4 regions of the Halobacillus trueperi genome follow, and region 1 is predicted to be linked to each of the others. Evidence: riboswitches for the same ligand, from Rfam matches in the RefSeq annotation. Region 1 holds a riboswitch; each other region holds the start of a gene.

Region 1 (2,193 bases):
GGATCCAGACCCTCTTTTTTCATCAAAATGGTCTTCCAGCGAGTAGCCCATGATGCTGCGGACTTCATGAGGGTCGAACAAGTACCAGTCTTCACGGTTTTCCACTGCCTCCATAAAGAGGTCAGGGATGGATACTCCAGTGAAAAGGTCATGAGTCCGCTGGCGTTCGTCCCCGTTGTTCAATCGGCTATCGAGGAAAGGGAAGATATCTTTGTGCCATACATCTAAATATACAGCGACAGCTCCCTGGCGCTGCCCCAGTTGGTCCACGCTGACAGCAGTGTTGTTGAGTTGTTTCATCCATGGGAGGATCCCTGACGAGACGCCTTTGAATCCACGGATGTCACTGCCGCGGCTCCTGATTTTACCTAAGTAAACTCCGATGCCCCCACCGTGCTTACTCAGGTTGGCGATATCGGTATTGCTGTCATAGATGGACTGTAAGGAATCATCGATGGTGTCGATGAAACAGGAACTCAGCTGTCCATACCGTTTTCCTGCATTGGCGAGGGTAGGAGTAGCTACAGTCATATACAAATGACTCAGCGCCCAATACGCTTCTTTGACGAGAGGAAGGCGCTTCGATGCTTTTTCTTCCGCCATCACCACCATGGCGATGATCATGAAACGTTCTTGCGGGAGTTCGTAAACCTCTTTCTCTTTGCTTTTCGCAAGATAGCGGTCGCTTAATGTTTTCAAACCAATATAAGTGAAGAGATGATCACGATCAGGTACGATAGAATCCTCCAATTCTTCCATTTCCTTTTTTGTGTAGTATGTAAGGAGATTCCTGCTGTAAATGTTCTTTTCAATCAATGTTTGGATCAGCCCGTAAAAGTCTTCATAAGGTCCAGATGTGGATCGATTGTGAGCAGATTTTTCGTACATGTCTTCCAGATGGATGCGGCTTGCTACATAGGTCCAATCTGGATTCGATTCATCGATTTCCGCCAGACACTCTAAAATGAATGCATCTTTGTCATTTTTGAGGGTGGGGGACTTATCGATGAGTCGTTGCACATTTAAATGGGGAAAATCTGCTTGCCATTGTTGAATTCTCTCTTGCCAGGACGTGTTTCTTGTTAAGGTTTCCATTATTTTTCACTCCTTAAAAATGAAGGTGTACGGTCATGAAGTCAGGTTTCGGAAAAAATAAAAAAATCCGCTCAACGAAAATTGAGCGGATGAAACCATGAAACGAAGAGAAGACACGAGAGCCTTCGTTCCATCGCTTCATCTTCTCAATCCCCGAAGAAGTTGAAACTGCGACGAACGAAGACAGGTCTCCTGGCTGACACTCGATCTTACTCTAGTCCTTCCCGTGCAGAGCACAGTGGAATGTCCATTTCGCGAGTGATGACAGTTGCGGGGGCAGCTCCGGATTTTAACCGGATTCCCTATTAAGCCTTGTGGCATCTTCTGTTCGTAGATACTATATATAGTGTTTATTTAAGTTTATATTAGCTTATATTGTGTTTCTATCATAACGCTGAAGAAGGAATCATGCAACTCTTTTTTATCGATCTTCGACAAGAATAGAGCTATCATTTCTTTTATGTTCCGCTATAATGGAGGTTAAGAACATTATTGAAAGGGATGATGGTGTGTCTCAAACATTTAATTGGCATAAGGAAGCGGAAAAGCAATGGAATGATCGTGCGGAAATGTGGAACTCAAAAAGTCGTGAGATGTGGGACGACGGGAGCCGGTGTACGATTGTCCCTTTTTTGACAAAGCATGTAACTAAAGGGAAAATCGCTGATCTTGGATGCGGAGATGGTTATGGATCGTATCTGCTTTACAAAGCAGGCTTTAATGTTACAGGACTCGATTTGTCAGAAGACATGGTCACGCGAGCGAATGAACGAGTGAATGATGAGCGGATCTCATTTGTTCAAGGAGATTTGACAGACCTGCCGTTTAAAGATGAATCGTTTGACGCGGCGATGGCGATCAATTCATTGGAATGGACGGAAGTCCCGTACAAGGGCCTGGAAGAAATGAAGCGGATTTTGAAGCCGGGCGGCCGATTATGTGTCGGCTTACTCGGACCTACAGCGATGCCGCGCATCAATAGTTATCGCAGGGTATATGGGGAAGAGGTCATTTGTAATACGATGATGCCATGGGAACTTCAAAAAATGGCAGAAGAAACCGGCTGGACCTATGTAGAAGGTCAAGGAGTGTACAAAC
Region 2 (2,193 bases), on a different contig from region 1:
ACAGGGTCTATTTGATGATTCAAAAACGCATCGACTTTAATGACGGACGGAGATAAAACTTTCCCCTCTTCAACGATTTTCTTTTTCAAGCGATCCATATCCAACACACCTTTCTAGGTTAAGTATTTTTGTAAGCTCAATTACTGCTGTTCAATAAAAGCTCCCTTTTCTGGAAGACTCAGTTTCAAGATAACCGGGGTTCGTTTGCCGTATTTGGAGTCAAGGGTAGTTGGGAAGCTACTCGCTTTCCTGTGGGGGAGCGCCGAGCTTCCTCAGGCTATCGCCTTGCGGGATCTCGCCTATCTCCTTCTCCCACGGGAGTCTCGCAGCTTCCCAACTACCCCATTTCGATATTAAGGAGAAACGAACCCTTATACCAAGAGGGACGTTTTCCACACCATTCATAAGGCGACACAAAGCGCTTTATATCAAGCTTTCACGCTAGGAATGCCACTGGGGCATAGTTTTATATTATTCATTTCGCTTGAGCATACAAGCAGACTTCCTGAGAAATGGTTTCGAGATACTCACATGGCTAAAGGGCGGAGGGGAATGGCGAGACTCCTGCGGGAAAAAAGTGCTTGGTGAGACCCCGCAGGACGCAGTCCGAGGAGGCTCACCGCGCTCCCGCGGAAAGCGAGTCATTCCCCGCAGCCCCCATCCACTCAACAAAAGTCTCGAAACTGAGTCTTCCACAATCCTGCCATTTAGTTGAACAATTAGAGCTCAGGGAACGTTAGAAACAAAAAAGCACGAAAAGCTTGTTTCCTCTATGGAAAGCAAGTCTTTTCGTGCTGGACGAAGACAAAAACAATGAAACCGTGGACAGGAAAGTCCCGGTGTCTTGTACTGCTTTTCATAGTCGGTTCATTTACGGTAAACCGGTAGAAACTTGCAGGCCATATCCCCGCGATTATATGAAAACTTATATTCGAATGATATGGATAGTATATCAGTTTATTGTTCGTAATCAACCCCTTTTTAAGAATTTATCGATCTATATTCGATGTTTTGTTCGTGTTGACAGGGATGGATGTTTAGGAGATAGTGGATGGGAAGAGAGTTTCTCTTTTCCATAGAAAAAATGATCGCCTTATGGTGGCTTCGTCATAGAAGCTGAAAAGGGAAGTTTGGTGAAAAGCCAACGCGGTCCCGCCACTGTAATGGGGAGGTGCATAGATGACCCACTGTTTCATAAATGGGAAGGGCTGTGTGCTGATGAACCTGAGCCAGGAGACCTGCCATAAGGAAGAACATGATTTCCTACGGGAGATAGGAGGATGTTACGTGTATTGGATCTATCAAGAGCTTTTTTCGGTTCCATGAATCAAAGGGAGAATCTTATTTGTATTTCTCCCTTCGCGGGCTAATCATTTTCAAAGAGGAGGAACCCATTCATGGAACCTTTACCTGTCCATTATTCTAGAATGACGCAAACAAGATTAGTGCTCCCACCAGATACAAATCACCTGGACACCATTTTCGGAGGGAAAGTTCTCTCTTATATCGACGAAATTGCGGCACTGACCGCCATGAAGCATTCAAACTGTGTTGTTGTTACTGCTTCGATAGACTCGGTGGATTTTTTATCTTCTGCTAAGGTAGGGGACGCATTGACGTTAGAAGCTTGTGTGACGAGCACAGGGCGGACATCCATGGAAGTCTATGTAAAAGTCTTTGCTGATGACTTACTGCAAGGGCGAAAAGTGATGACGACAGAATCATTTTTAACGATGGTCGCAGTAGATGCTGAAGGGAAACCGACACCGGTCCCGCCCATCTTCCCTGAGACAGAGGAAGACAAAAGATTGTTTGAAACGGCTCCATCCAGGAGGGAACATCGAAAAAGTAGACCGGCGCTTAGATGACAGATACTTAATGTTTTAAAAACGAGTAATCAAATCCACAGACCCCATACTTTAGGTGATGTCTTATAATAGTTGTGTGGACTTCTTCCATTCAAAAAAAGCAGCCCCTTCTAAAAGAAGCGGGCTGCTTTTATGTTCGTTTTAATGGCAAAGTACAGCATCGGAACGACCCTCCGGATTTGATGATTTCTGAAAGGTCGACAGGAATCACATGAAACCCATATTTCTCTAACTGTGTATTTAGTCGCTCGTTTTGAGGGAGGCTGATCACTTTACGGTTTCCAATGGAAAGAACGTTCGGTCCCATGGTAAACTGTTCCTTCTC
Region 3 (2,193 bases), on a different contig from region 1:
CGATCCATCACTTGATCCGTAGACTGAGCCTTATTTATTTTCACTTCTGTCATTTTCATCGCCACCTTTTTTATTTTTAAAATGATGTTTGTAATAGCCGACCGGGACCAGCCCGGCAGCTTGCGATTAAGGATGCAGACCACGAGGCCCCGTATAGAGAACTCTCGGCCTGAACAATTTGTTGTTGGCATATTGTTCGGATACGTGAGCACACAACCCAAGCGTGCGGGCAGCAAAAAATATCGGGGTATACAAATCAATCGGTATACCTAAGAGATAGTAGACAGGTGCGGCATAGTAATCCAGGTTCGGATATAAACCTTTTTCTTCTTTCATCAACTGTTCTCCTGCTTCGCACATCTCAAAGAGATCTTCGCGTTTTCTCTCTACTGCCAGTGCACGAAACGCTTCTTTCATAAGAGCTGCTCTAGGGTCCATCTTCTTCATGTACACACGGTGTCCGAAGCCCATGATTTTTTCTTTATTATTAAGTTTTTCATAGAGTAGACGGCGGAATCCATCTGTCGTTTCTCCTTGTAACAGCATGTGCATGACTGCTTCATTAGCTCCACCGTGCAGGTTTCCTTTCAACGAAGCCACTGCTCCAGTGAGGGCTCCGTAAATGTCAGCGTTTGTCGAAGCGATCACACGTGCTGCGAAGGTCGAGTTTGGCATTTCATGCTCGCTATATACCATCAAAGACTGATCAAAATAGTCTGCTTCCGCTTGAGTCGGCTCTTTTCCTGTAATCATGTATAAGAAATTGGTACTATAGGGAAGTTCCTGTTTCGGTTCGACGACTGCTTCATCATGAAGGATGTGATAGCTGTTCGCCACGATATTTGGAATTTTTGCCAGCAGCCTGAGAGCGGTCTTACTGATTTCCTCCTCCCGTCGTCCCTCTAAATTTTTTTCGTACCCTGCAAGGGCAGATATCCCTGTTCGTAAAGCGTCCATCGGGTGGGTTTCTTTAGGCAGTTTGCTGAATAGAGAAATGAAATCAGCTGGCAGGTCATAATCTTTTTTCAATTCTTGTTCAAGAGAGGAGCGTTGTTCGTCATCAGGGAGTACACCTTGCAGTAAAAGCTGGACTAAATCCAGATACTGTTTGTTCTCGGCAAGCTCAATGAGTTCATATCCACGAAGGACGATTTCTTCCGCATCAACATCTAAATAAGACAGTTTTGTTTCGGTTGCAATGACACCGTCTAAACCTGGTTTGTAGGCTGTCTGCTCTGCCATGAAAATTCCTCCTCTTTTTGTTAACGTTTTCAAAATAAGTATTTAAACTTTTGAAGGCACCTGCGGATACCCACACACTTCCTTATGAACAAGGGTATAGGCGGCATCGAGGTTATCCATCTCCTGCTCTTGGCCGTCCTCACTGGGTATCTCTTTTTTTAATTCGTTATAAGTTGATTCGAGGGAACAGGAAACGGAAGAATATAGGTGATTCATAATACTAGCTTTGAATCTATTGACGTAATACTCGGTTGCAGTGGTCAAAGAAAACACCTCTAATCAAATGGAAATGAAGGCAATAAAAAAACAACTTTCAGAGAAAGTTGTTAAGTTGAGAGCATAGCAATTTAATCGAGCATAGAACCAACACCATAAGGTATAGAGACCCTGCTGGTTCTTACTCTTTCACTCGCACTTAACACCTCCTATCCTCGTAGGTATGGATGTTCGCTGACAAAGGCAGGTCTCCTGGCTTATGATCATCACTCCCTGGCCCCTTCCCATTCCCGTTTTTAACGGAGAACAGTGGTCTTTCCAGTTTGCTCCCAAATACAGTTGCGGGACAGCATCGGATTTACACCGATTTCCCTTTTAAGCAAATAAGCTTGAACAAGCTTATTTGCACCTGAGTCTGAAACATATTCAGTTATGACCTTTTCAATATAACAAAGATTTTGAAAATAGACAATTATTTCTAAAAAATGAGTGGTAAACAAGGTGATTGAAATCTTTCAGTAAGACGGAAAGTAAAATTATTGAAATGTTTTAAACCTCATGGCTGTAGGAATGGAATCGATTCTATTATGAAATCTATTTTAAAAGTCGATTGTTACTATTCAAAAAAAGTGCCTGACCCCCACTTCGCTAAAGTGTTAACGTAGTGGGGGTCAGGCACTTTTTTCTGATTTCGATCCTTCAAGGATAGGACCGATTTCTTTATAGAGCACCCGC
Region 4 (2,193 bases), on a different contig from region 1:
CTTTTTTCCCGCAGGAGTCTCCCCATTCCCCTCCGCCCCTTGATCTATAAATATCTCGAAACTACTTCCAGAATTAGCAGCTTTCCAGCGTAATGAAAGTAATGAATTAAACTTTCAAACAAGCAGCCATTTGTATCCTAACGCTTGCTATAAAGGGCTTTTCAACTAGAATGTAGTGGTTATGAAAGACTCTCCATTCGTGTATGTGGGTTCGTTTCTCATATCCATCGAATGGGGTGGCTTGGAAGCTGCGAGACTCCCGCGGGAATGGATGGGCTGGCGAGACCCCGCAGTGCGAAGCACGAGGAGGCTTGCCGCCATCCCCGCAGGAAAGCGAGTAGCTTCCCAGCCACCCCTGACTCCCAATACGGCGAACGAACCCCAGAATATCTCGAATTCAAGTCTTACACAATCCTGCCATTAACTTTAATAAATAACAGGGGTAAGAGGACAAAAAAGCTACCCTTGGTCCGGGTAGCTAAGATACTTTTGATATGGCGTTTCTTTTTTCGTAGCGTTGGAAAAGTGTTCCGAGTATTGGAGATAGTGCCAATATGAACACAGTATTAGATACCGCATGATTGATATCCATCGGGAGGCCTGCTAAATAATACGCCCAAAATGGCTGGCCCGCAGCCCGCATCGTTAAGGAAAGAATGACGCCGAAAAAAAGTCCGCTGATAAAGCCGTAGATGGAAAGAGCCCAGAATGGCATTTTGGACCAATATTTCCCCAGGAGACCTGCAATGATTCCTATGATTGACCAGGCAATGATCTGCCAGATGGTCCATATCCCCATGCCCAACAACACATTGGACACAAAGGTCGTGAGCAGAGCAATGAGGATTCCTGCACTAGGTCCGAGCCAGAAACCGGCAATAATAATGATTGCGGTCACCGGCTGGATGTTAGGAAAATGAGCTAAAGCCATTCTTCCTGCTATGGCTAAGGATGCGAGCATGGCAATCAATGTTAACTTATAGGTATTCATCCTTCATCATTCCCAAGATTGATAATCAAAAACGATTTCGTCTCCATCCTCTACTTCGTACTCATTGGCTCCAACCATTGCTTCATCGCCGTTAATGGTGTACATCCAAGCCATTTTTTCTTCTTGGTTGCCGGCGATGCCTTCGATGCTGTTGATGAACCCTTCTGATTGTTCTACTTCATAGTTATCTTCCATGACTTCCATGAGGGTGGTTCCTTTTTCTACTGTAATTTCATCTTCTGCCATCATTTCTTCGCCATCGTTTTTAGATAACTGTACTTGTACTGTCACTTCCTGTACTTGTTCTTCCTGAGTAGTCGATGTTTCCTTTTCCTCTTGTGCTCCACATCCAGCTAGTACGGCGACAGCTAGCATCAGGGCTGTTAAAACAGTGTTCCATTTTTTCATGACAATCTCTCCCTTTTTCTTTGTATTTCACGGCCAGGAGGAGAGAAAAGTGAAGACAACCAAGTCACATGTATGTAGAAATCGTAAAATTCTTTCCTACCACAAAAAAAGCTTACCCTTCTACAAGGGTAAGCTTAAGACAAACGAAAGGATAAGATCTACGTTCCACGTCATACCGATCGGTTGTCTCAAATGCTCAATCCCCGAAGCTTTGAAACGTTGGATCAGGCAGGTCTACTGACTTGTGCGTCATCCTAATCAGGATCCTTCCCATACCTGAAGGTACAGTGGAATTTCCTTTTCGTCTACACTTACAGTTGCGAGGACAGTTCTGGTTTTCCACCAGATTCCCTATCAAGTCTTTTCAGACACCTGAATCCTCTTCTTATGAAGTTTCCATAAACAAGATTACAACAATTTTCCGAATATAGCAACTTTATTTTTCCTTATGTCTAAAAGGAATTTTAAAAGTAAAGGTGGTTCCTTCTTTCAACTTGCTATGCACACTAATGGTCCCATCATGGGCTTCTACAATGTTTTTCGCAATCGCAAGACCGAGCCCTGTGCCTTTTTTGTAATTTTTATCTTCACGCTTCCTCGATTTATCTGCCTTATAGAAACGCTCAAAGACGAATGGAAGGTCTTCCTCGGCAATTCCATACCCGGAGTCTTTGACACTTGCAATCCATTCCTTCTCATCTTTTTCAAGAATCACCTGTACCTCACTACCCGGGTCGGAATGTCGGATTGCATTATCAATCAAATTTGTAAACACTTGTTCAATACGATCAGGA

Evidence for each region. Region 1 has a riboswitch for cobalamin ahead of DYE48_RS18830 (ribonucleoside-diphosphate reductase subunit alpha). Riboswitches for the same ligand answer to the same signal wherever they lie in the genome.
Region 2: linked by a shared signal. The riboswitch ahead of DYE48_RS19950 (acyl-CoA thioesterase) and the one ahead of DYE48_RS18830 (ribonucleoside-diphosphate reductase subunit alpha) in region 1 are both predicted to bind cobalamin.
Region 3: linked by a shared signal. The riboswitch ahead of mmgD (citrate synthase) and the one ahead of DYE48_RS18830 (ribonucleoside-diphosphate reductase subunit alpha) in region 1 are both predicted to bind cobalamin.
Region 4: linked by a shared signal. The riboswitch ahead of DYE48_RS11315 (DUF4430 domain-containing protein) and the one ahead of DYE48_RS18830 (ribonucleoside-diphosphate reductase subunit alpha) in region 1 are both predicted to bind cobalamin.

Annotation. Positions count from the first base shown of each region.
Region 1 covers NZ_QUAE01000026.1:21,113-23,305, forward strand. Annotated here, with positions in the region: gene DYE48_RS18830 (ribonucleoside-diphosphate reductase subunit alpha) at 1-1,095, opposite strand, end outside; cobalamin riboswitch at 1,262-1,435, opposite strand; gene DYE48_RS18835 (class I SAM-dependent methyltransferase) at 1,605-2,193, shown strand, end outside.
Region 2 covers NZ_QUAE01000032.1:12,544-14,736, forward strand. Annotated here, with positions in the region: gene DYE48_RS19940 (xanthine phosphoribosyltransferase) at 1-98, opposite strand, end outside; purine riboswitch at 840-941, opposite strand; cobalamin riboswitch at 1,080-1,260, shown strand; gene DYE48_RS19950 (acyl-CoA thioesterase) at 1,398-1,868, shown strand; gene DYE48_RS19955 (dimethylarginine dimethylaminohydrolase family protein) at 1,999-2,193, opposite strand, start outside.
Region 3 covers NZ_QUAE01000015.1:65,662-67,854, reverse strand. Annotated here, with positions in the region: gene DYE48_RS15570 (bifunctional 2-methylcitrate dehydratase/aconitate hydratase) at 1-53, opposite strand, end outside; gene mmgD (citrate synthase) at 127-1,242, opposite strand; cobalamin riboswitch at 1,684-1,886, opposite strand.
Region 4 covers NZ_QUAE01000008.1:17,871-20,063, forward strand. Annotated here, with positions in the region: gene DYE48_RS11310 (ECF transporter S component) at 479-991, opposite strand; gene DYE48_RS11315 (DUF4430 domain-containing protein) at 998-1,399, opposite strand; cobalamin riboswitch at 1,610-1,790, opposite strand; gene DYE48_RS11320 (ATP-binding protein) at 1,836-2,193, opposite strand, start outside.